DNA from 2 places in the Paenibacillus sp. FSL M8-0212 genome. Region 1 is predicted to be linked to the other one. Evidence: predicted binding sites of a transcription regulator. Region 1 holds the regulator's gene; the other holds the start of a gene.
What was found. The regulator Rex, encoded in region 1, represses fermentation and respiration genes when NADH is low (regulators of the CRP and FNR family bind a similar motif). The targets are predictions, from matches to a motif close to TTGTGAAATATTTCACAA.

Region 1 (12,611 bases):
CTCTAGGGTATCTGTTGCCTGCTATTTACGAAAGTGTGAAACAAGAACAGAAAGTTATGGTCAGCACGCATACGATCAATCTGCAGGAGCAATTGAGAGAGCGGGACATTCCGATGCTGACTCAAGTGGTTCCGTTCCCGTTTAAGGCTGCTGTATTCAAAGGACGTGGACATTACCTGTGCCTGCGCAAATTTGAACACAAAATCAATAAACGTGAGTTCGCCACACCTAAAGAGGATTATTTCACAGCTGCTCAGATGATCGTCTGGCTAACACAGACCGAAACCGGAGATGATGAGGAACTTAACCTTAGCGGACGCGGAGGGGACTTCTGGGAGACGGTACAGAGCGAATCCGAATCATGTCTGGGAAGATCCTGTCCATGGTTCCGCAAATGTTTCTACCATCGTGCCAAACATGAAGCAGGGTTGTCTGATATCGTAATCACCAATCACTCCAAATTATTTACGGATGTGAAAGCCGCGCATCAGCTGCTGCCAGCCTATGAGAGTCTTGTAATCGATGAGGCACATCATCTGGAGGATGTCGCTGGTAAACATCTTGGAATGCATATGAAATATTTCACTTTGGTTCATACACTGACCCGCCTGTTTAAAGACAGTCGTAATGGTCAGCTGCCTATGCTTCGTTCGCAGTTATCCGGGCATGAGAATTCGGTGCAATGGGGCTCCATGGTGGATCAGATGTTCCCGCTCGCTCTTGAGGTCAAGGAACTGTGGGATCGTATGAGCGATGCCTTGTTTGGTCTGTTGCCTGAACGAAGTGATGCTTCACCGGGCGAGACGGGGCAATTTTCACTGCGTCTGAAAGCATCTCAGAAACCTGCAAAATGGCAGGAGTTGCAGGATCTGGAGAACCAGATCTATGTGACTCTGGGCGATTTGGTTCGCAAAGGGGACAAATTGCTGCTTGAAGTGAAAGAGGATCAGGATGATTATCAATCGGATAGTCTGATTACGGACATTACAGGATTACTGAAAGATCTGACCACATTGAAGGAGAATCTACGTTTCTTCATGCGAATGGATGACGCCAAAACAGTGTACTGGATGGAAGCCAGCGGCCAGTTCCGCAGTAAATCACTCCAGCTGTATGCCGTACCTGTAGATGTCAGTGCCCAACTTAAGGATTTGTTTTTTGATAAAAAGAAAAGTGTTGTGCTTACATCAGCTACGCTTTCGGTAGATAAGTCATTCCAGTTCATGATTGAGCAGCTTGGCTTGCAGGATGCTTCCGAGAATAATCGGTTGTTAACGTCGATGCTGCCATCACCTTTCAACTATCGCGATCAGGCACTTCTGGTGATTCCGCGTGATTTCCCGAGTGTGAAGGGAAGTGTGGGTGATGCGCACTTTGTTAATATGCTGGTGCAATCACTCGCAGAGACGGCAATTGCTACGCGTGGACGCATGATGGTTCTGTTTACTTCATACAAGATGTTGCGACAGGTCTATGATCCGCTGAAGGAGGCGCTGTCTGGCAACGACATCTCGTTGCTTGGTCAAGGCGTTGATAGTGGAAGTCGTTCCAAATTGACTCGCAGGTTCCAAGATGCCAAAGCAACAGTACTTCTGGGCACAAGCAGCTTCTGGGAGGGTGTAGATATTCCGGGAGAAGCGCTGACCTGTCTCGCTATTGTAAGATTGCCTTTCCAACCGCCGAATCATCCGTTGGTGGAAGCCAAGAGTGAGTTGCTTCAGGAACAGAAGAAAAATCCGTTCATGAAACTGTCCGTGCCACAAGCGGTCATTCGTTTCAAGCAGGGATTTGGCCGATTGGTGCGTACAGCAAAGGACAGAGGAATTGTCATTGTTTATGATACACGTGTGATTGAAGCGTACTATGGTAAATTCTTTTTATATTCATTACCAGGTCCCAAAATGGAGCATATGCTCACGGAGCAGATGGTTCCACGAATCACCGAGTGGTTGGAAAAACCTGCTAATGAACAAGAATAATGGTTGTTCTGTTCGTTATATCATTGCATGACACTATCGTTTGGCGTTAAACTTTATTAGATATTTCCGTATCCGATTAGAGCAGTTGCACGTAAGAACTTATAACCTAAATTACAAGGAGCATTCTGTATAAAATGTCACGTTTATCTTTGAGTTTATACAGAATGCTCAACTTTTCATCTATTATTTTTATCGTGGCCTTGGTAAGGGGGAGCAAGAATGAAATCGGATAAAATTTCGGAAGCGGTGGTACGACGTCTGCCTGTATACTTGCGCTATTTGAGCGAGTTGCACCAGCGTGAGGTGGCTACTGTTTCTTCTCAAGAGCTTGGACAAAGGCTGGATCTGAATCCGGCCCAAATTCGAAAAGACCTGGCTTACTTCGGTGATTTTGGTCGTAAAGGGATCGGGTATGATGTATCCTATTTGATCGAGAAAATTCGTCACATTCTCAAAATCGATCAGCAAATTAATGTAGCTCTGGTAGGTGCGGGTAACCTCGGACAGGCCTTGTCCAACTACAACGCATATCTGAAAGACAACATGAAGATTGTTGCTGTATTTGATGCATATGGACCGAAGATTGGTAGTCAAATCAACAGTTTGACGGTAAAACCAATGAATGAATTGACGGAAGCGGTTAAAACGGATAACATCCGCATCGGTATTATTACGGTTCCGGATACGGAAGCTCAAAATGTAGCCGATCAGCTTATTGAATCGGGAATTGAAGCGATCCTTAATTTTGCACCAACAATTCTAAAAACACCGCCGCATATCCGCATTCACCATGCTGACTTTACAACGGATCTGCTTAGTTTGGCCTATTACTTGGAGACTGGAAAGGACGATGAGGAAGATGACAACAAATAGATGGGTAATTCACAACGGCAAATTTGCCGTTAATGAAGGCGGCACAACATGGAACGTTGTTCAAGGATACATGGTTGTTGAGAATGACAAGATTGTGCATATTGGTGAGACATTGCCGGATGGAGACGAAAATTGTACCAAAGTGGATGGAAAAGGATTGTTCTTCCTGCCGGGTCTGATCAATACGCATGGTCATGCAGCGATGTCGTTGCTCAGAGGGCACGGAGACGATCTTGCGTTGCAAGTATGGTTGCAGGAAAAAATGTGGCCGATGGAAGCGAAAATGACTTCAGAAGACGTATATTGGGGAACTTCGCTATCGGTGCTTGAAATGTTGAAAGGCGGAACTACAGCTTTCCTGGACATGTACGATCACATGGATCAAGTTGCCAAAGTTGTGGAGCAATCCGGCGTTAGAGCAGCACTGGCACGTGGTGTAATTGGGCTGTGCTCGGAAGAAGAGCAACTGCGGAAGCTGGAGGAGTCGGCAGCGTTTGCACGTGAGTGGAATGGACAGGCCGATGGTCGCATTACAACCGTAATCTCGCCACACGCACCATATACATGCCCTCCTGACTACATAGAGAAGCTTGTACAGGTCGCAAACGACCTAAACCTTCCTCTTCATACACATATGTCGGAAACGCTTCGTGAAGTCGAGCAGAACGTGGCTGATTATGGACTGCGTCCTGTAGCACATCTGGAGAAACTGGGCTTTTTCTCCCGTCCATCCCTGGTTGCACATGCGGTGCATCTGAATGACGAAGAGATTGAGATTCTGGCCCGTCATGATGTGGCTGTATCCCATAACCCGGGAAGTAACCTGAAACTCGCTTCCGGTGTTGCGCGTGTACCTGCGTTGCTGAAAGCAGGAGTTACCGTGTCACTCGGAACTGACGGACCAGCAAGTAACAACAACCTGGATATGTTCGAGGAAATGAGACTGGCTGCATTGATCCACAAAGGTGTATCTGGTGACCCGACGGCAGTGCCAGCAGGCGAAGCGTTACTACTCGGAACGTCATATGGTGCCAAATCAATCTTCTTGAACAATACCGGAGCACTCCAGGTCGGCATGAAGGCTGACTTTATCGCCTTGGACATTGAACAGGCACATTTCTATCCACATACAGACCTGATCTCACATACGATCTACTCGGCTTCTGCCAAAGATGTTGAGCACGTATGGGTGGATGGGAAACAAGTGGTGAAACATGGCGAATGTCTGACGCTGGATGAAGAGCGTATTTTGCGTGAGTCTCAATTGGCATTTGATGGTCTGCTTGCTCGTTAATTGCAGGATAGAGCATCATAGGGAAAGGAAGTTCGGCTTTTGAAGAAAAAAAAGAAGTGGATATGGATTTCGCTGCTTGCACTGGTTCTGATTCTGTTTGGACTTCAGCGTTATTACGTCCATGTCACGCAGGACCAGCGCAAGGAAGAAGCGCTCGCCATACAGGCAGCTCAGGAGCAACTGGGCATTACATCCTATGATGAATTGCGCAAGTACATCTGGGGAGACAAAGAAGGCTCTGACAACATCTACTGGACCCTGATCGGCAAAAATAAGGATAACCAGGATGTTATGGTTTGGGTTAAATTCGATGCAAACAATCAACCGGCTAAGGGTGCAAACGCTGTACACAGTGAGCTGCTGCAGAATGGCATGTCCGAAGCGCAGATCCGCAATCGCTTCAGTTCTGAAGTTCCTGCCGGCGAGATTAAACGAATCATGCCCGGAGTTGTGAATGGAATATATGTGTGGCAAGTGTATTATAAAGACGGTACGCATAACCACTATCGTTTTTATCGTTTTAGCAACGGAGAACAGGTGGACCTGGTCTACACACTCCCGAACAGCTAGAACAAATAGAGTGACATAGCTAGAGAATGAATGAAACAAAAGAACCGGCAGACGGATATCCGACTGAACCGGTTCTTTGTGTTGCCCGTAAACTTAAATAATTTAAATAGTTAAAATTAATAATTTATTCATATTTTCGCCTTCGAAATTGTATATACGATGTGATATACTCAGATATGTACTCAAAGTTACATTCAAAACAAATAAACCTGTCGAAATTATCGCAGGAGTCAATGTGCACATATTCTTATATACCAATAAGCCAGTAGGTTGGGCCAAAATCTGGGAGGGGTAATTCACTTGAAACTAAAAGTATTGCCTATTGCTTTAACTGCCGTCATTTCAGCCGTTGTGTTGTTTGGAGGTTGGTTTGTATATCGTCAGGTGGCTGTGCAGAATCCGATTGAAAAGATGGTTACCCAGTACGATGGAGTCAATGACGTTCAATTAACTATTAACCGCAATGACGTACAATTGAAACTGGATCTGCAACCCGATGTTGATTTGGGCAGACTGGTACAATATATTCACAAAGAAGGACAGAACTTGATTGGAACACGTTCACTAAAATTGGACGTTGTGGATCATTCCAGTGAAGCACTGGAAAGTTGGTGGGGTGATGCGATGTTTACCGTAGCTCAGGCGATGGAGAACAAGCAATACACCGAGATTACACCAACGTTGTCAAAGATGGCGACCAATGGAATTAAGGTGAATACAGCGATGGATGACAACAATGTATATGTCAGTCTCAGAGACGGAGATGCCAGCAAGTTTATTATTCTGCCGCGTGTGCCCGGTCAGATAGGAGTGTGGCCTAATGCCTAAGTGGACAAAAGAAGTTGCCATCGGATTTTTTCCCGTATTGATTATTTTTCTTGCTTTTACTGGTGTTAATATTGTTCCGATTCTGATTGCAGCGGTGCTTGTCGGAGCTTTGCTGTTCATGATGCAAATGCGTGGCGGGATTACAGTAGGCGCTGCACAGGAACGTAAACGGAAGAAAAAAGGACCTTCCAAGCTTACTTTTGAAGAAATTGGCGGACAGGACAGTGCCAAGCAGGAATTGCGTGAAGCACTTGACTTTCTCATCAAACATGAAGAAATTCGGAAGTTCGGGATTCGCCCGTTAAAAGGGATCTTGCTGACGGGCCCTCCAGGGACAGGAAAAACGTTGATGGCCAAGGCTGCTGCCCATTACACCGATTCTGTTTTTGTAGCAGCATCTGGCAGTGAGTTCGTGGAAATGTATGTTGGTGTGGGTGCCAGCAGAATTCGGGATTTGTTCAAGGACGCGAGAACTCGTGCCACCAAGGAAAATAAGGAAAACGCTATTATATTTATCGATGAAATCGATGTGATCGGGGGGAAACGTGAGGGCGGTCAACAGCGTGAATATGATCAGACCCTCAATCAGCTCTTGACGGAAATGGATGGAATCTATTCTTCCGATACGCCGAGAATCCTTGTTATCGCTGCAACAAACCGCAAAGAGATGCTCGATAGCGCTCTGACGCGCCCGGGACGTTTTGACCGCCACATTCAAGTGGACTTGCCTGATAAGAAGGGCAGAAAGCATATTCTGGAACTGCATGCGGTGAATAAACCTCTGATGAAGGAAGTTAATCTGGAGAAAACAGCTGAAGAATCGTATGGTTTCTCCGGTGCACAGCTCGAAAGTGTGATGAACGAAGCAGCAATATACGCCATGCGGGACGGGCTGTTGAACATCGAACAGCGGCACTTGTCCCTGGCTATTGATAAAGTCATGATGGGTGAGAAGACAGACCGTGAGTCCAGTGTGGAAGAGAAGAAAAGGGTCGCCATTCATGAATTGGGACATGCCATTATGGCAGAACTTGTTCGTCCAGGCAGTGTTAGTCAGGTGGCACTTAGTCCGCGTGGTCAGGCGCTGGGATATGTACGTCATAACCCGCAACAGGAACAGTTCCTCTATACGAAGCGCTTCTTGGAAGAGCAGATTATGATTGCACTCGGAGGAGCAGCTGCGGAGGAAATGTACTACGGTGGTCGTTCCACAGGGTCACGCAATGACTTTGATCAGGCAACCAATGTGGTACAGACCATGATGGCTTCCGGGTTGACTTCACTTGGGATTGTGAACATGGATATGGTGACAACCGAGGAACTTATGCGAGAGAATAAATTAATTTTGCAAGAACTGATGGAACAGACAAAGCGGTTGCTTGAAGAACAACGGACAATTTTCGACAATTCACTCGACATCTTGATTCGTGAGGAAGTTTTGTCTGGCGAACAATTTCGTTGTCAATTTCGTGACAGTGCCCTTCTACCAGCATAATTTATTTATGCTGGTTATTTTTTTTTACATTTCACTCGTGCTAAGATATTATTATATGTTGGGTCGAAATTTGTAATTTTCGGCGAACAGGGTACAATAGAGAAATAGAGAACCGAAAGGATGGAGCAGAACCATGTTTTTCAAAAAAATAGGAGTTGTCGGCGGCGGTACGATGGGGCAAGGTATTTCCCAGATGCTAGCAGCCAAAGGACTTGATGTGCTTCTCGTGGAGCATACAACACAAAAGCTGGATCATGCATATGACATGATCGAAACCAATCTGGATAAACAACTGGAGAAATGGGCGATTACAAAAGCGGAGAAGAAATTGATTCTTTCCCGTATTACCAAGGTAGCTCATTTAGCTGAACTTGGAACTTGCGACATGGTCATTGAGACGATTTCAGAAGATCTGGATGCGAAAAAAGCAGTATTCAGCCAACTGGACCAAGTTTGTCCAAGCAATGTCATTCTGGCAAGTAATACATCCACGCTGAGTTTGACCGAGCTTGCAAGCTCGACCAAATACCCAGAGCGTGTTATTGGTATGCACTTTATTCACCCGGTATCCCGGGTTGATCTTGTAGAGATTATTCGTGGACTGAAAACTTCGGATACAACTTTCGAAGAGACCAGACGTTTTGTTGAAGAAGTAGCGGACAAAAAAGGAGTCATGATCTATGAATCACCTGGATTCGTAACTTCCCGCTTGATCTGTCTGCTGATTAACGAAGCGTTGCATGTATTGCAAGAAGGTGTTGCATCTGCTGAAGATATCGATGATGCAATGCGTATCGGATACAACTTCCAACATGGACCACTCGAAATGGCTGACCGTTTCGGATTGGATTCTGTTGAAGCTGCACTCGAAAGAATGTTCCGTGAATTCGGAGAATTGAAATATCGTCCTTCTACAGTCCTGAAGAAAATGGTGCGTGCAGGACACCTGGGTGTCAAAACAGGCGAAGGATTCTTCAAGTACGACAAGGATGGTGACCGACTGTGAAAGTACTCGTAATTAATGCGGGGAGTTCCTCGCTCAAATATCAACTGTATAATATGACTGACGAATCTGTCCTGGCTAAAGGTCTGGTAGAGCGGATCGGAATGGATTCCTCCATTCTGACGCACAAACCAACAGGCCGTGAGGATGTTACAGAAGTTAGTGAAATTCTGGAACACACAACAGCAATCCGTAAAGTCATTGATATTTTGACTCACAAAGAAAATGGTGTACTGGATTCTGTAAGTGAAATTCAAGCTGTTGGACACCGTGTTGTTCACGGTGGTGAAGCATTTAAAGAATCTGCACTGGTAGATGATGCAGCCAAAGCTGAAATTCGTCGTTTGTTCGACTTGGCTCCACTTCATAACCCTGCAGCAATGATGGGTATTCGTGCGGCTGAATTAAATATGCCAGGTGTGCCTCAGGTAATGGTCTTTGATACAGCGTTCCATCAGACGATGCCTGAAAAAGCTTACCTGTATGCCATTCCGCGTGTACTTTACAAAAAATATAAAGTACGTCGCTACGGGGCACATGGTACTTCCCATGATTTCGTAAGCAAGGCAGCTGCTGAATATCTGGATCGTCCAGTGGAAGATCTGAAAATCATCACTTGTCACGTGGGTAACGGTGGTAGTGTAACAGCAGTTAAAGGTGGCGTATCCGTGGATACTTCGATGGGTATGACTCCGCTTGAGGGACTGATGATGGGAACGCGTTCTGGTGACCTCGACCCAGCCATCGTACCTTATGTAATGAACAAGGAAGAACTGAGCGTAAGCGAAGTGAACTCCATGTTGAACAAACACAGTGGATTGCTTGCGATCTCGGGAATCAGCAGTGACATGCGTGAGATTACGGAAGGTATGGAGAATGGCGATGCCAACTCCACGCTTGCTTTTGAAATGTACGAATACCGTCTGCGTAAATACATCGGCTCATATGCAGCTGCAATGAACGGTGTAGACGTGATCGTCTTTACGGCTGGTGTAGGTGAGAACTCCGTTGTACTTCGCCAAAAAGTATGTGAGCAGCTCACTTATCTGGGTGTTGAACTGGATGAAGCGTTGAATGCCATTCGTTCCGGCGAACCACGCCGGATCACAACAGCGAATTCCAAAGTGGAAGTTCTCGTTGTGCCAACTAACGAAGAATTGGTAATTGCACGTGATACACACCGAATCGTATTGAATTCTCAGTAATCTAACTGTAAAGTAAATATAGAATGACAAGGAAGTGCAGAGGACAGGCATAAGCCTGCCCGCTGCATTTTCAAATTCAGGAACCAAGGGGAGATATGGGCATGAATACGAATTGTGTAATTCGTAATGTGAACGAGCATGTGGGCGAAACCGTAACAATCGGTGCCTGGATTAACAACAAACGTTCCAGCGGTAAAATTCAGTTTTTGCAGCTGCGTGATGGAACCGGATATATCCAAGGGGTTGTTGTAAAAAGTGAAGTTAGTGAAGAGATCTGGAACAATGCCAAGAGCCTGACACAAGAAAGCTCTTTGTATGTTACAGGTATTATTCGTGAAGAACCTCGCAGTGCGTCCGGTTACGAGATGACTGTTACAGGGGTTGAGATCATTCACCTGACTGAAAACTATCCAATTACGCCTAAAGAGCATGGTGTTGATTTCTTGATGGACCATCGTCACCTGTGGCTTCGTTCAACGAAGCAACGTGCGGTTATGGTGATTCGAGCAGAGATTATTCGCGCTGTTCAGCAGTTCTTTGATGGTAACGGATTCACACAAGTTGATCCTCCGATTTTGACACCATCGTCTGCGGAAGGAACAACGAACCTGTTCCACATCAAATACTTTGATGAAGATGCTTATCTGACACAAAGTGGTCAATTGTATATGGAAGCTGCAGCCATGGCGCTGGGCAAGGTATATTCCTTCGGTCCAACATTCCGCGCTGAGAAGTCCAAAACACGTCGCCACTTGATTGAGTTCTGGATGATTGAGCCGGAAATGGCATTTGTAGATCATGAGGAAAGTCTGCGCGTACAAGAGAAATTTATCGCTCATGTCGTTCAATCCGTGGTGAAAAACTGCCGTGCAGAACTGGAATCTATCGGTCGTGACGTATCCAAACTCGAAGGCATTGTAGCTCCATTCCCGCGTATTACGTATGATGAAGCAATTGAATTCCTGCATGGTCAAGGCTTTGATATTCCTTGGGGAGAAGACTTTGGTGCACCGCACGAAACAGCAATTGCTGAGAAGTACAATACACCGGTCTTTATCACGCATTACCCTGCTGGAATCAAAGCATTCTACATGAAACCAGATCCGAATCGTCCAGAAGTTGTTCTCTGTGCTGATATGATTGCACCAGAAGGATACGGAGAGATTATTGGCGGTTCGCAGCGTATCGATGATCCGGAATTGATGCAACAACGTTTTGAGGAGCACAATCTCTCGGATGAAGCTTACCAATGGTATCTGGATTTGCGTAAATACGGATCGGTTCCTCACTCCGGTTTCGGTCTGGGATTGGAGCGGACGGTAGCATGGATCTGTGGATTGGATCATGTACGTGAAACAATCGCATTCCCACGTATGCTCTATCGTCTGTACCCTTAATGCTTAACCGAGGAGCATCTATGGAAGACACCACATCCAAAGCTTGGTTGGATGGAGCAGCTTATGGCATGACATCGGGTACAGCCCATCTGCCGTATGCCTTGTTACGTTTTTATCACCAGCTTGGTCTATCAGATGCAGAAGTGCTTCTTCTGATTCAACTGCTAGGGTTCCGTCAGGCAGAGTTCAATGAGTTTCCTACGCTTGAAGAGCTTGCGGCGCGCATGGGACTTGCACCTGAAGGCATTGCCAGAATGTTGCAACGTCTGATGAGGGATGGGTATATTGCTATTGACGAGCACCGTGACGAAGAACGGGACATCCAGTACGAGCGATATGACTTACATGGATTATATGCCAAGCTTGCAGCGTGCACTGCTGAAGAAGTAGCCGCATTCCGTGCGGAGCAGCAGAGTATCAATACAGCACGTCAAGATTCGAACAGTGTTCAAAAAGAAGAGGAAGAACGGAATATGTTCTCCATCTTTGAAAAAGAATTTGGACGTCCGCTCTCTCCAATGGAGTGCGAGACAATATCCAGCTGGTTGGATCAGGACCGTTATCAAGAGGAATTGATTCTAATGGCTCTGAAGGAAGCGGTTTTTGCAGGCAAAGTACATTTCCGGTATATCGATCGAATACTGCTTGAGTGGAGTCGCAATCGTGTCAAGACCGTACAAGACGCGAAGGCGTACACGCAGCGGTTTCGTAATGGTGGACGTTAATTCCAGCGTAGGCAGGGACAAGAAACAGGCCAGAAGTCATTCTGTGCCTGTTTTTTTTGGATTAAAGATTGGATGAGTGATCAGCAACATCAACCTTTCAGGCAATGATTTCATTTTGTTTTACAAAAATTTGATAGATCACGCAGGGGTTAACGCACAAGCTGTCGTCTATTGTATTGGAGAGGAGGGGAGAGTTATTGATGAAGCGCGCGTAATCGAACAAATCCGTCAAGGAGATACATCCCAGATGCGTACTCTGATTGATAAGTATAGCCAGCATGTATATCATGTGGCCTATTCCGTACTCAGGAACGATCAGGAAGCACAGGATGCAGCTCAGGAGGCGTTCATACAGATGTATAAATCTCTCCCCGACTACCGTTCTGAAGGTTTCAAAACGTGGTTAACCCGAATTGCCTTTCACAAAGCGATTGATGCCAAACGCAAGCTGGGCAGACGAACTGCTGAGGATCTGGGTGGAGAAGAAAAAATAATCAATATGCCCGGACGGGATGAAGACGTTCTTACCCGTCTCGTTCGTGAAGAGCGTCAGGATAAACTTCGCGAACGAATTAATCAGTTGCCTGCTCAGCATCGTGACATTATCACTGCGTATTATCTAAGCGAAAAAAATTATGAGCAGATTGCCAGTGATGCACAGGTGGCTGTGAAGACCGTGGAATCCCGCTTGTATCGTGCCCGGCAGTGGATTCGAAAACATTGGAAGGAGGATGAATGGCGTGAGTAAACAGGAGAAGTATACCGCTGCACAATGGACTGATTATATTGAAGGCCATATGAGTGAAACTCAAGCGAACCAAATGGAACAGCTTCTGATGGAAGATCCGGATGCGATTGACATCTATCTGGAAGCGCTTGGTATCCATGGAGAACTGCCTCCGCTACATGACCCAACAGGGTTTGCGGATTCAGTCATGCATCGGATTGAGGGCATTCAATCACCCAAGGTACAACGCAAATCCCGTGCTGGACGAAACCGGCGCTGGCTTGATCATAAAGTGTTCCATTACGCGGTAGCGGCCTGTTTGACATTGATCTTCCTCTCGTCTGGACTTTTTGACAAGGTAGCACCATATCACAAGTTCCAGGATGGCGACCACAGAGGGTCATTTACCGAGAAATGGACGGAGACAGCCACTTCATGGCTGGATAACTTCAAGCCTAAACCATAAATGGTTTCGCATTGCCTGAAAAGAAAGGATGACGACTGTGCACTCAGAT
Region 2 (12,611 bases), 590 kb from region 1:
GGCGCAGTAACTGGCATACCGGCCAACTGCAGAACAGAAAGCGATACGCCTGTCCCGATAATGAGGTGGGATCTTCCCATCATGATGCAAAAACGTCCTTTCGAAGAAATCGGGAACATACGGCCCAGTTCCGATTTTACAACGAAAACAAAATAAGAACAATAGTTCGCATTTCTTATTTTAGTGACGATCAATTTGTCAACAACACGATACGGGAATGCCTATCCTCTCATACAACACGGCTTCACACGCCATCGCTGTATCTTTCAGACAACAGAACGGCAGATTCCAGACTGGTCATTTGTAGTGCAGCAGTACGTGCCTCAGCAAAAGCCTCTCTCGCCAGATCTGACAGAACCTGTCCCGGAGGCATCTCCAGAAAAAGTCTTCCTCCCAGTTCATAAATTAGCGTGGACACCTCATCCCAACGAACGGGATGTGCAATGTTGGTTGCAAGATCCTGTCCAATGTCATTGGCCGTCCGCAGTACACGTCCTCTGACGTTGCCCGCGTAAGGAATCAGAGGTTCTTTCATTTGGATACGACCGATGGCTTCCTTTAACTTCAGCGAAACGGGGTCCAGCAGCTTGCAGTGGGAAGGCACGTTCATATTCAGCCGTATGCCTTTGCGGGCTCCGTTCTTAAGACATGTAGCGAGCACCTTGTCGATGGCCTCCAGCTTGCCTGCGATCGAAATCTGGGTAGGTGCATTCAGATTCGAGATGTACACCGGATTCTCTTCAGTATGAATCTGATTCACCACAACCTCTACCTCACGCCGAAGAAGTCCGGTCACAACGCCCATGCCATAACCTTCGGGGTAAGCTGTCATCATGCCTTCACCTCGTAACCGGACCAACGGCAACGTGTCCTTGAGCGTTATTGCACCCGATATAACCGCTGCCGCAAAAGCCCCAGCAGAATGACCCGCAACATAGGCCGGCTTCACGCCTTCCTCCAATAGGGCCCGAGCCACAGCAACGCCGCTGATACATAATGCCAGTTGTACGTGGTCGGTTGTTTCCAGCGATGCCTGTGTGTCCAGTTCCAGCACGTCCATGTTCAGAATCTCACTGGCCTCATGCAGTGTCGCCTGAATTGCCGGATGAGAGGGTAATTCATGGAGCATGCCTGGACGCTGGGCTCCCTGACCAGGGAATAAGAAGACTACGCTCATTCCATTTCTCCTCCCTTATTTCGAAATCTCCCATGGATCATTCGTAAGTATAGGACCTGAGCATGTTTTTAACATCACCTGCGAGCCCCCTCTGGCCCACTCCGCCAGCGAGAACGATCCTGCCGCAGTTTCTGCCTGAAGATCCAGCCGAACTCCGCTCCATTTATCCGAGATGCTCAACGGTGAAGTTAGCTTTGCCAGCAATTCTGTTGCCTGCTCAGGTGTAAGTCGTTCGGGTAAACGAAGAATCAGATCCAGATCGCTTTCCGGACGTGCGACCTCTTGCCCTGTAGCCAGCTCAAATCCAATACTGCCTCCCGGACCCCAGATCCGTTCCGTCCTGCTCCAGAGTTCAGCAACCTGTTGTAGCATACCGATCGCAGGAATATTCCAACGTTCCTCCGGGAGGTTATACCATGCTTGATCTGCCACCAACTGCTCAGGGCTTACTCTGGCAATAACATCTTCCGTGGAGATGGAAGCGGCCCAGCGTAAATGCCGCTCTGGCCCCCGAACACCAACTGGAATGTTCCCCGCCATCTGTTCTGCCCTGCGAACTACAACCCAAGGGTTTTTCCTCATCGTAGTGGTGACCCACGCTGGAACCGGCTGCTCTCCTCTCAGCACGGCATTCCCGTGAATCTTTAACAGGTCATGCACTTGAAAAGATCTAGCTATTGGTTCCACTGTTCCTTCAGCAGCTTGCGCACATGAACGGAAGCTGCACGACCAGACTGAGCCGCCTCGGAGGTCAGACGGGAACGGAGGTCCACCGGGGACTGACGTATTTCCTGTATGGTATCCGTAAGAATACGCTGAACCTTCTCTACATCAGACGGACCGGGTGAGGATGCGTTGATCCCATCGACCAGTTGGTGTAGGGCACCCAATTTGGCAAAAGACTGCACATCATATGCCGCCCCTGGCACTTTGGTCGCTGCTTCATTAAGCTCATCAATACTGCGACGAGTGATGCGCGCGGCAGATTGTTTGGACATGACCTGAACCGTAACCTCTGGGTCATTGAATGCGATAAGGCGATTGGACTGCATTCCGTGTGCCAGGAAAGCACCGGAGATCGCGTTGCCCACAATCAGGGCAATCACCGGATGGCCTGCTAATCGAGCCGATGCATAAGCATCTGCTGCTGCTGCGCAAGCCAGGTGTATGCCTAGCAGTTCCTCACGATAACCATAGGCCTGACTTGGTACATCAACGATGGCTACAATTGTACGGCGCTGACCATCTTGATCTGCTTCCATGGCTTCACGCACGTAAGCTGCAATACTCCAGCCCTCGTCCAGCCCCACTTCGCCGTTGCGGGCACGAACAAATCTGGCATTGGGATCAGGAACAACCGAGATAAATCTGACGTTTTCCTCACCGATCCGTCCATCTGCGCACAGCACAGAAGGGGCTTCTCCCTGTCTGATATCGCCATGATCCGCCAGCAGGTTGAACCACTTTTCTCCCCGTGTACCTGACGCATTGGAAATGGAGGCCCATCCTTGACGAAGCTGCTCCAGCTTCTCTGCGCCCGTCTCGTCCCTGTGATTCTTCCACAACTCGCGCACATCTTCCGGCTTGAGATTCTCAGCGCTGCCAATCTCGGCAAGCAGATGCTGATAGAGCTTCACTTGTGCGCTCCGGTTTATTTTTTTGACACCTTGCTCGAATGAATCCCGAATGGCTTGTTTAATCTGGCCGATATCATCTTCAACCAACTGATCTGCAAATCCGGCTTCAACACGCTGTTTACCACCCACCATGGACCAGATCTTTTGTTTGTCACCAGAATCGAGTTCGGCGATCCCTGCCTCTTGTTCAATAACCTCGGACCCGTTCAGCTGCATGCGGCCCTGACGTGTCATGATTAGATGACTGGACAAACCTGCTGCACAGATCGACATCCCGCCGTAACAGCCAATCATCCCCGAGATCACACTGACCACAGGTGTATGAGGACGCAAAGCAACAATCGCTGCGCCAATCTCGGCAATAGCCAGCAGACCATAATTTCCCTCTTGCAGACGTACCCCGCCGGTTTCAAGCAATAACACGGGACGTGTCGGCACACCCTGTTCATGATCCTGCAACGCCAGCTCCAGAGCCCCGGCGATTTTGGCACCACATACCTCGCCTATACCGCCCCCCTGGAATGCACCCTCAAGCGCAATCACAACAGCAGGTTGTCCATCAATGGTTCCGCGAGCGGTAACTACACCATCATCACTTTGCGGGACGATGCCCTGAAGCGGAAGATGGGGGGATTCCACACGCTGAAACGGATCAATCAATTCGCGGAATGTGCCTTCGTCCAATACCGACTTGGCACGATCACGCGCACGCAGCTCAATGAAGCTCTCTTTTACCGCCATCCATTCTGCCTTATTGTTCATGGGTCAGCACCTCCATCGCTTGGGCCAAACGCAGATTCACAACACCCGGCGTTGCGCCGAAATCATTGATTTGGATCGATACCGCCACGTCGTGCTTTTGAAAAAAACGGTCCAATCCTGCCCGCCATATATCGCCAAATCCTTTGGCCGTTGTTCGGATCTCGACATGTGCCTGCCCGTCCGCAGACGGTTCCATCAACAGCTCCAGATCTCCTGAACCAGCTACCCCTACATGGGCTTTACCTTCCAGCTTACGTGATGTTTTATAATTAAAAGTCATGGTTTCCATGGTGTCCTGCACCTCCAAATTGTTTCTGTTATAACTGACTCGTTGCGAGCGGACATGCACCAAGCTCGGTTGACGCACTCTGATCTATGCGGTCGAGAAACAAGACCGCAGCCAGCAAGTCCGCGCTTCCGCCAGGGGAAGCGCCGATGCCAACAAGGCGGCTGCCCAGTTGTTCCAGGGCAGCCATGCCTTCCGCGGTGCCGCTGCCACCCCGCGACAGCACGGTGGCGGCACCGCTTCTTGCGGCGGCGAGGGCATCGTGCCCGCCGCGGTGCAGCAGGCAAGTATCTTCGAGACTTGCCATGATGGCCAAAAGCGCATCCAGACGCGCCTGCGTCTCTGTGCGCCCTGCACTCCGGGCTGCGCGTAGCGCTGGCAGCCCGATGTCCACGACGTGCGGGAAGCCTGCTTCGGCTTCTTCCCGCGCGCCGCGTGCGCCGTAGCGGCGCTGCACACGCTGCCCGTTCGACGTCCGCTGCTGCGGAGCATGCCGGTCGGGCAGCCGGGCAAGCGCCCCGGCGACGGCTGCAATCTCAGCCGCGCCCTGACCGGGCCAACTCACCGCGGCAGCGCCGGTGAGCAACCCAAGTGCCCACACAGCTCCGCGATGTGTGTTGGTTCCGCCTGTGGCTGCGAGCATACTAGCTTCGCCGTCACGCCCAATCGCAGCCAGGCGTTCACGCAGCGATTGATCCGCAGGCTGTGCCCATCCTGCCTCACCCATCGCTGTAAAGGCAGGCCGCAGCGCCCGTGCCGAGCGGCGCATCAGCTCCACGTTCAGATCTGTATGTGCGCCATTGTCACGCAGATCTACAAGCCCCGGTTTTGGCGTCAACTCCGCCTCATCAATCAACGCCTGCACGGCCAGTTCACCGAGCAGCACGCCGCATCTCTGTGCTGCCGAACTGGCCCAAGCTAGCTTCATCGGCTTCAAGTCCTGCCACATAGAGACAGGTGTATTCCTCTTAGGGCTTACCAACTGCGGAACTTGGATGGCGGATTGTACAGCCCACCGGACCATTCCACCAACTCCTCGACACTTTTGGCCGCCAGAAGCGACCGTTTGGCATCCGTGCGGCGAATGTCCAGTTGTTCCGGGAACGCAATCAGTCCATCACTGATCAGACGTTCATTCAAGCTTGCATCATGAGCCTGTCCGAGCGGAGTAACACCGGCAACCGCCGCGAGTGCAAGTTTGCGTTCTTCGATGTTCTGTGCCTTGTACAGATAGGCAATTCCCTCTTCCGTCACTACATGTGTCACATCCTCACCATAGATCATGACAGGTGCAATGGGCAGATGGGCTTCTTGACCAACATGAATGGCATCCAGGGAATCTACAAAGGTTGGCCGCTCTCCGTTCTGGAATGTTTCCACCATCTGTACGACCAATTTTTTACCCCGAACCAGCGGACCATCTCCATTCATCATGTTCAGCCAGGCTTCGGTATCATGTCTGCGTCCATGTGGATCATGTCCCATATTGGGCGCGCCGCCAAATCCACTGAGACGACCGGAGGTCACCGTTGATGAGTTGCCCTCGGGATCGATTTGTAATGTTGAACCAATAAACATATCTACGGCATACTGACCTGCCACTTGGCAGAGTGCACGGTTAGAACGCATGGAACCATCAGGCCCTGTGAAAAATACGTCCGGACGAGCCGCTGTATACTTCTCCATCCCTACCTCGCCGCCAAAAGAATGGATACTTTCAATCCAGCCACTCTCAATTGCCGGAATTAATGTGGGATGGGGATTCAGCGCCCAGTGTTTGCATATTTTGCCGCGCAGTCCAAGTGACTCCCCGTAAGTCGGAAGCAATAATTCAATGGCCGCTGTATTAAACCCAATGCCGTGGTTCAAAGATTGAACATTATGTTTGGCGTATATACCTTTGATCGCCATCATGCCCATGAGAATATGAGTCTCTTTGATCTGGCGCGGGTCCCGTGTAAACAGAGCTTCCAACTGATACGGCCGATCCGATTCAACAACCAGATCTACCCATGCGCCAGGAATATCTACCCTTGGAACCTCATCCACCAGTTCATTCACTTGCACGATGACGATTCCGTTACGGAAGGCTGCTGCTTCGATAATGGTTGGCGTTTCCTCCGTATTGGCTCCGGTGTACAGGTTCCCCTGACGGTCTGCTTTATCCGCCGCCACGAGCACAACATTTGGAATCAAATCAATGAACAGTCGACCATATAACTCCAAATAGGTGTGAATCGAGCCAATCTCGATACTGTTATCCTCAATCATCTGCGACATGCGGAGACTTTGTGAACCCGAATAGGAAAAGTCAAGCTTGGAAGCGATCTTTTTTTCAAAGATGTCCAGATGATCCGGACGTGAAATACTCGACATAATCATGTGTAACTGATTGACCTTCTCCGGATCGACCTGAACCAGTGCAGCGGACAAAAAACTGGCCTGTTTCTGATTATTTCCTTCCAGTACAACACGATCACCCGGTCGGATGAGCAACTCAAGTGCATTTACAATTTGCTCTGTCGGCAGTACCTTTCCCTTGAGTAAAGACTCTACCTTCTGCATTCTGTTATGTTTCTCATCTCTTCTGGTCGTCCAGCTTGATGGGCCCAAGGGCTGTTGCTGCTGTTTGGTCGTACTCATCTCTGACCAGCCTCCCTTAACTATGATTTAATGTTCATCTGCCATTTGGTTTCATTATCATGTTCTCTAATTCAATCTGAAATTCGTTCATTCACATGCGGTACAGGTTTTATTTTACTCCTCACATTAATAATGTATAATATATAGTTATACATATATACATAACCAAATTGATATGGATGGTGATTGGCATGGATTTACTTCAACTTCGTTATTTTTGCAAAATCGCCCGGCTGGAGCACATCACACGAGCGGCAGAAGAACTGCACGTCTCCCAGCCAGCTTTGAGCAAAACGTTGAAAATGCTGGAACAGGAATTGGGAACCGAGTTATTTGATCGAACAGGAAAGTTCATCCGGCTGAACAACTATGGTCGTGTATTTCTGAAATATGCCGAGCAATCTCTTGAAGCACTCGAAAATGGAAAACGGGAACTTGCGGATATGTCATCTGGTCAGGCAGGCGATATCCGTCTTGCATTCCCTGTAGGCTCTCACGTGGTGCCCGACCTGTTATCTCGATTCAGACAACAATACCCAGATATCACATTTACGTTAATCCAGCATTTTGGTCCTTCTGATCCTCCGAGGTTTGATCTCTGTATCTCTTCGCTGCCCTTGCAGATTCCCCGAGTAGAGAGCTTGCCTCTTCTGACAGAGGAACTGTTCCTGGCCGTGCCCGCTGACCACAAGCTCGCCGGGAAAACATCCATCCGACTGGAAGATGCAGCCGAGGAACACTTTGTCACGCTACGTGCAGGGAACGACCTTCGTGAACGAACCGACAGCCTGTGCCGGATTGCCGGTTTCAATCCGAAACGTATTTTCGAAAGTGATGATCCGGCAACCGTACGTGGACTCATTCGCGCTGGACTTGGTATTGCACTTGTTCCCGCGGTATCCTGGGATGGATCTGTGGGTGAACATGTACGATTGATTCGGATTGAACAGCCTGTATGCGAACGAACGATTGGGATTTCCTGGTTGGAAGATCATTACCTGTCCAAAGCTTGTCTGATTTTTCGCGAGTTTACGGTCGCTTATTTCCGTGAGCTGGCGCTGGCTGATGCCCTTGGTGATTCCTCGCTCTGAGAAGTCGCATCATTGCCTTGCACAATTTCTCAATGTAATACACCATCGTGAAGGCTAGAATCGCAGTGCAAATCAGCAAAAACACGATGCTGATGCCGAGCGGCATCTCCTTCACATAACTGCCCATCATCCAGATCGTCAGATTCAGTGCAAAATAACTGGCGAGATATGCCCGAAAGGCGTATTTGGCAATCCAGCGAAAAGTAGGTAGAAATCGGACATTCATACGAATCAGTCCCGTTGCACCAGCGTACAGGAGCAAGATGAGCGCCATGTTAAACAGCACCATCGACGGTTTCAGATACGAAGATTTCAACAAATTCATATCCTCAAATCCATAAGCAAACAATTCCCGGTTCACCCAAATAAACAACAGCACACCGATGGGCAGCAACGCCCACTTCATTTTGTCCAACCAGACAAGGCAAACTTCCTTATATATGGATGTACCCATTCCCAGCAATGCAAATAGTCCATACATGGCAAAGATTCGATCCGTGTAGACCAGATCGGGATGCAAAAGATCCAGCAGAACATATCGGTCATAGAGCAGAATCAGAATGGCATACACGATGATGGATACCACCCATGACACAGCTGCTTTTTTTCGATTCCGAATCATGAGCAGAGCCAGTGCAGTCACCAGCGGAATGAGCAAATGATATTGGAACATCATGACCGTATACCACAAATGCGGGGCTGCCGTTCCCAGCAGAAAGGCTTGTACAACATCCCCCACCTGCTCATATCCGCCTGCATTCACCGTTATTATATATACGGTAGTCCAGAAGAGATAAGGCCCGATGATCTCTTTGGCTTTATGCCATACATAGTGTCCATACTTTACGTCTCGCAGCTGTGCCACATCATACAAAATGGCAAAAATAAAGGCAGGTGCCGAGAACTTCGCCAGATTGTACAACATGCCAATCTCTATTCTGTGAGATACATCGGGAAACTGCTTTAAGAGAACCGACAGGATCAGCTGCATCATCACAGCAGTTACTGCAACCGCTTTAATAATCTCCGGCTGGGTTGCAGCCGGTGAGGTATCGTCCATTCTTTTTACACCCATAGGTGATCTCCTTTCAGCCATGTCAACACAATGAGAATTCACGTCCCCATCTTCACTTCTGAAACTTCATTAAGCCCTAGTAGTGTGTTTCGTGTTAGCAAAAAAAATACCAAATTTTGAAAATATCATATCGACGCGTCGTTATGCCTCGTAGTATATGCCTTGATTAATCAGCCTGTATAATATCCATTTGGATATGTATATATGTCGCTCTGGAAATATATATAAAAATCTGTGACCGGGATCACACCAACGAATAGTTGACTGAACTATCTTTATTAGTGAATTAAATCACATAAACTGTCGTCAACTACTTGTATAATTTCAAATATAAACCACTAAAATTTTGAGTAATGTACAGCGTCTATTCAAGGAGGCATACACACATGAACGGAAAAAAAGAGAACCTCATCATCATTGGTAACGGTATGGCAGGAATCAGTACTGTTGAACAAATTCTGAAATTAACTACGCGATTTGATATTACCGTTTTTGGCACCGAGCCCTATCCTAACTACAACCGCATTATGTTGTCGTACGTACTGGAAGGAAGCAAAACGCTGGACGATATCGTGCTGAACGACCTTCACTGGTATGAAGATTACGGCATTACATTGCACACAGGCACAACGGTTACACGAATCGATGCCGAGACACATGAAGTTGTAACTGAAGATGGAACTCGCGTTCCTTACGACAAAATCATCATTGCAACAGGCTCTAACTCCTTTATTCTCCCCGTACCGGGGCATGACAAAGAGGGTGTTGTCGGTTTCCGTGATATCGCCGATTGTAATGTCATGCTGGAAGCTGCTAAGCAGTATAAACGAGCGGCCGTTATCGGGGGCGGTCTGCTGGGTCTTGAAGCTGCCAAAGGGTTGGTACAACTTGGCATGGAAGTTACCGTAGTGCATCTGATGGAAGATCTGATGGAGCGTCAGCTTGATCCGCAAGCTTCAGCCATGTTGAAGGCAGAACTCGAACGTCAGGGTATCCGGTTCAAAATGGGTGCGCAGACTTCCGAACTGCTGGGTGGCGAACGGGTTGAAGGAATTCGTTTTGCAGATGATACGGTTCTGAATGTTGATTTTGTGGTCATGGCTGTAGGGATCAAACCCAATACGGCTGTAGCCCGCGAAAGCGGTATGGAAGTCAACCGGGGTATTGTCGTGAATGACTATATGCAGACTTCACTTGAGAATGTGTATTCGGTCGGGGAATGTACAGAGCACCGCGGGGTATGTTACGGCCTCGTTGCCCCATTGTTTGAGCAAGGCATGATTCTCGCGAAACATATCTGCGGTGTCGAAACGGCTCCGTATGAAGGTTCTGTAGTATCCACTAAATTGAAAATTTCGGGTGTGGACGTGTTTTCAACTGGTGAATTCATCGACAGCCCAGAGCACACCGTCATTTCGCACAAAGATGACTGGAAACGGACTTACAAAAAAATTCTGCTTCGTGATAATAAAATGGTCGGCGCCGTTCTCTTCGGTGACATTACGGATTCTGCCGAATTGCAGAAACTGATCAAACAACAGACCGAAATGACCGAAGAATTGTATGGTTCACTCATGGGTACAGGCTGCGGCGGTCATAAGAAAACCACCTCTGTAGAAACGATGGCTGAAGACGAGATTGTCTGTGGCTGTAACGGTGTAACCAAAGGAACGATTGTTGATGTCATTACGAATCAAGGACTAACCAGCGTAGATGAGATCAAAGCCTGTACAGGTGCAACCCGCTCTTGCGGTGGATGTAAACCAGTTGTGGAACAGATTCTGCAATATGTACTTGGTGACAGTTTCAGTACTGGAGCCAAACAGGGCATCTGCGGATGTACTTCCATGGGACGGGATGAGATTGTAGCCGAGATTCGTGCAAAGGGATTACAAACAACCAAAGAGGTCATGAATGTACTGGGTTGGAGTCAACCTGAAGGTTGTTCCAAATGTCGTCCGGCGATCAACTACTACCTTGGCATGATTGCACCAGACACACACGAAGATGAGAAAGAATCCCGTTTTGTTAACGAACGGATGAATGCAAATATTCAAAAGGATGGAACGTATACGGTTGTACCTCGGATGTACGGCGGGGTGACTACTCCAGCGGACCTCAAACGCATCGCTGACGTTTCAGTCAAATATGATGTGAAAGCAGTCAAAGTAACCGGCGGTCAGCGTCTCGACTTGATTGGTGTTAAAAAAGAAGATCTGACTAAAGTCTGGGCTGAACTGGATATGCCTTCAGGTTATGCATACGCCAAATCGCTGCGTACGGTCAAAACATGTGTCGGCTCCCAATTCTGCCGATTCGGTACACAGGATTCCATGGCCATGGGCGCTCGCATCGAACGTAAATTCGAACGTCTGGATCTGCCAGCCAAGTTTAAATATGCCGTCAACGGTTGTCCACGGAACTGTGCAGAGGCATGTACCAAAGATATCGGTATCGTTGGTAACGACGGAGGCTGGGAAATCTTCATCGGTGGTAACGGCGGTATTAAAGCAAGACTTGCTGATTCCTTATGCAAAGTGAAAACAGATGAAGAGTTAATTGAACTGTGCGGAGCCATCATGCAATATTACCGCGAGACAGGTAACTATCTGGAACGGACTTCCGAGTGGGTGGAACGGATGGGTCTGGAGCATATTCGTTCGGTTGTCGTGGATAACCTGGAGGAACGCAAAGCGTTGATGCAGCGGATTGAATTTGCACTTGAGCATGTTGAAGAACCTTGGCAAAAAGCGATTCGCAATGAGGAAGGCGAAAGCAAAATGTTCCATGGAATCGAAGTATCGGCTCGTCCATAAGCAAGCTTGCAGGATTAATACTGGAGAATGTTAAATAAATAAGGAGTGGTTTAAGATGACGACCAAACAATCAGGCACCTACTTCCCTGCCGGAGTAGTTGAAGAATTCCTGCCACGAATCGGAAGAGTAGTTGAAATTCTGGACCATCAGCTTGCTGTCTTTCGTGCATCGGATGGCACCATCTTCGCCGCTGATAATCACAACCCCCACCCCAAGGGTGGGCCGCTGGCAGAAGGCATCGTGTCCGGGCATTATCTGTACGATCCGCTGTATGATTGGAAAATTGACTTAACTACCGGTGTTGTGCAAGCACCGGACAATGGGCAAGTGCAGATGTATCCGGTGAAGGTAGAGAACGGCCAGGTCTGGATTGAAATATAGCTCCATCGAAACGTTCAAAGATTGATGCAAAATAATGGGGGAAACCGTGATGTATACACCAAGTGTTGAGGGAATTATTGAAGCTGCGGTTAAAAAACGGGATCAGATGAACTCAAATCTTTCACGCTACATGGTTGCCGCCTTAATGGCGGGTGCCTATGTAGGGCTTGGCATCGTACTGATCTTCAGTATTGGTGCCCCGCTCCTTGCGGCACAGTCACCACTGCAAACCATGTTAATGGGCATGTCCTTCGGACTCGCTCTCACGCTTGTCATCTTTGCCGGATCGGAACTATTTACAGGCAACAACATGTTTTTCACCATGAGCACGCTCGCAGGCCGGACCACAGTCAAAGATACACTGAAAAACTGGGGACTCGTCTTCCTCGGCAACCTGCTAGGTGCGATCCTGCTCAGCCTGCTTATTGTAGGCAGCGGCCTGTTCAAAACGGCTGCGCCCGAACATCTTTTATTTGTCGCTTCTGCCAAAAAGATGGCCGCTCCCGTATCGGAGTTGTTCTTCCGCGGCATTTTCTGTAACTGGCTCGTCTGTCTGGCGATCTGGATGGCTGCTCGCACAAAAGAGGATATCGCCAAAATTGCTCTCATCTGGTGGTGTCTGTACGCCTTTATTGCAAGTGGGTATGAGCACAGTGTTGCCAATATGACTTTGCTGTCCTTGTCCTGGCTGTTGCCAAACCACCCGGATACCATTACTCTGGCGGGCTGGTTTCATAACATG

Region 2: the regulator Rex is predicted to act here: its motif matches at 8,951-8,968, upstream of nirB (nitrite reductase large subunit NirB).

Annotation. Positions count from the first base shown of each region.
Region 1 is NZ_JBBORP010000001.1:5,135,588-5,148,198, forward strand. It holds gene dinG (ATP-dependent DNA helicase DinG) at 1-1,979, shown strand, start outside; gene MKX68_RS22740 (redox-sensing transcriptional repressor Rex) at 2,199-2,852, shown strand; gene MKX68_RS22745 (amidohydrolase) at 2,839-4,146, shown strand; gene MKX68_RS22750 (DUF5590 domain-containing protein) at 4,186-4,716, shown strand; gene MKX68_RS22755 (hypothetical protein) at 5,017-5,544, shown strand; gene MKX68_RS22760 (AAA family ATPase) at 5,537-7,039, shown strand; gene MKX68_RS22765 (3-hydroxyacyl-CoA dehydrogenase family protein) at 7,173-8,045, shown strand; gene MKX68_RS22770 (acetate/propionate family kinase) at 8,042-9,247, shown strand; gene asnS (asparagine--tRNA ligase) at 9,349-10,644, shown strand; gene MKX68_RS22780 (DnaD domain-containing protein) at 10,665-11,369, shown strand; gene MKX68_RS22785 (RNA polymerase sigma factor) at 11,617-12,117, shown strand; gene MKX68_RS22790 (hypothetical protein) at 12,110-12,562, shown strand; gene MKX68_RS22795 (multi-tm2 domain protein) at 12,591-12,611, shown strand, end outside.
Region 2 is NZ_JBBORP010000001.1:4,543,326-4,555,936, reverse strand. It holds gene MKX68_RS20005 (metal-dependent hydrolase) at 1-83, opposite strand, end outside; gene MKX68_RS20000 (ACP S-malonyltransferase) at 245-1,177, opposite strand; gene MKX68_RS19995 (malonate decarboxylase holo-ACP synthase) at 1,193-1,837, opposite strand; gene MKX68_RS19990 (biotin-independent malonate decarboxylase subunit beta) at 1,852-3,576, opposite strand; gene MKX68_RS19985 (malonate decarboxylase subunit delta) at 3,566-3,865, opposite strand; gene MKX68_RS19980 (triphosphoribosyl-dephospho-CoA synthase) at 3,894-4,748, opposite strand; gene mdcA (malonate decarboxylase subunit alpha) at 4,838-6,505, opposite strand; gene MKX68_RS19970 (LysR family transcriptional regulator) at 6,697-7,596, shown strand; gene MKX68_RS19965 (acyltransferase) at 7,535-8,671, opposite strand; gene nirB (nitrite reductase large subunit NirB) at 9,058-11,487, shown strand; gene nirD (nitrite reductase small subunit NirD) at 11,543-11,869, shown strand; gene MKX68_RS19950 (formate/nitrite transporter family protein) at 11,919-12,611, shown strand, end outside.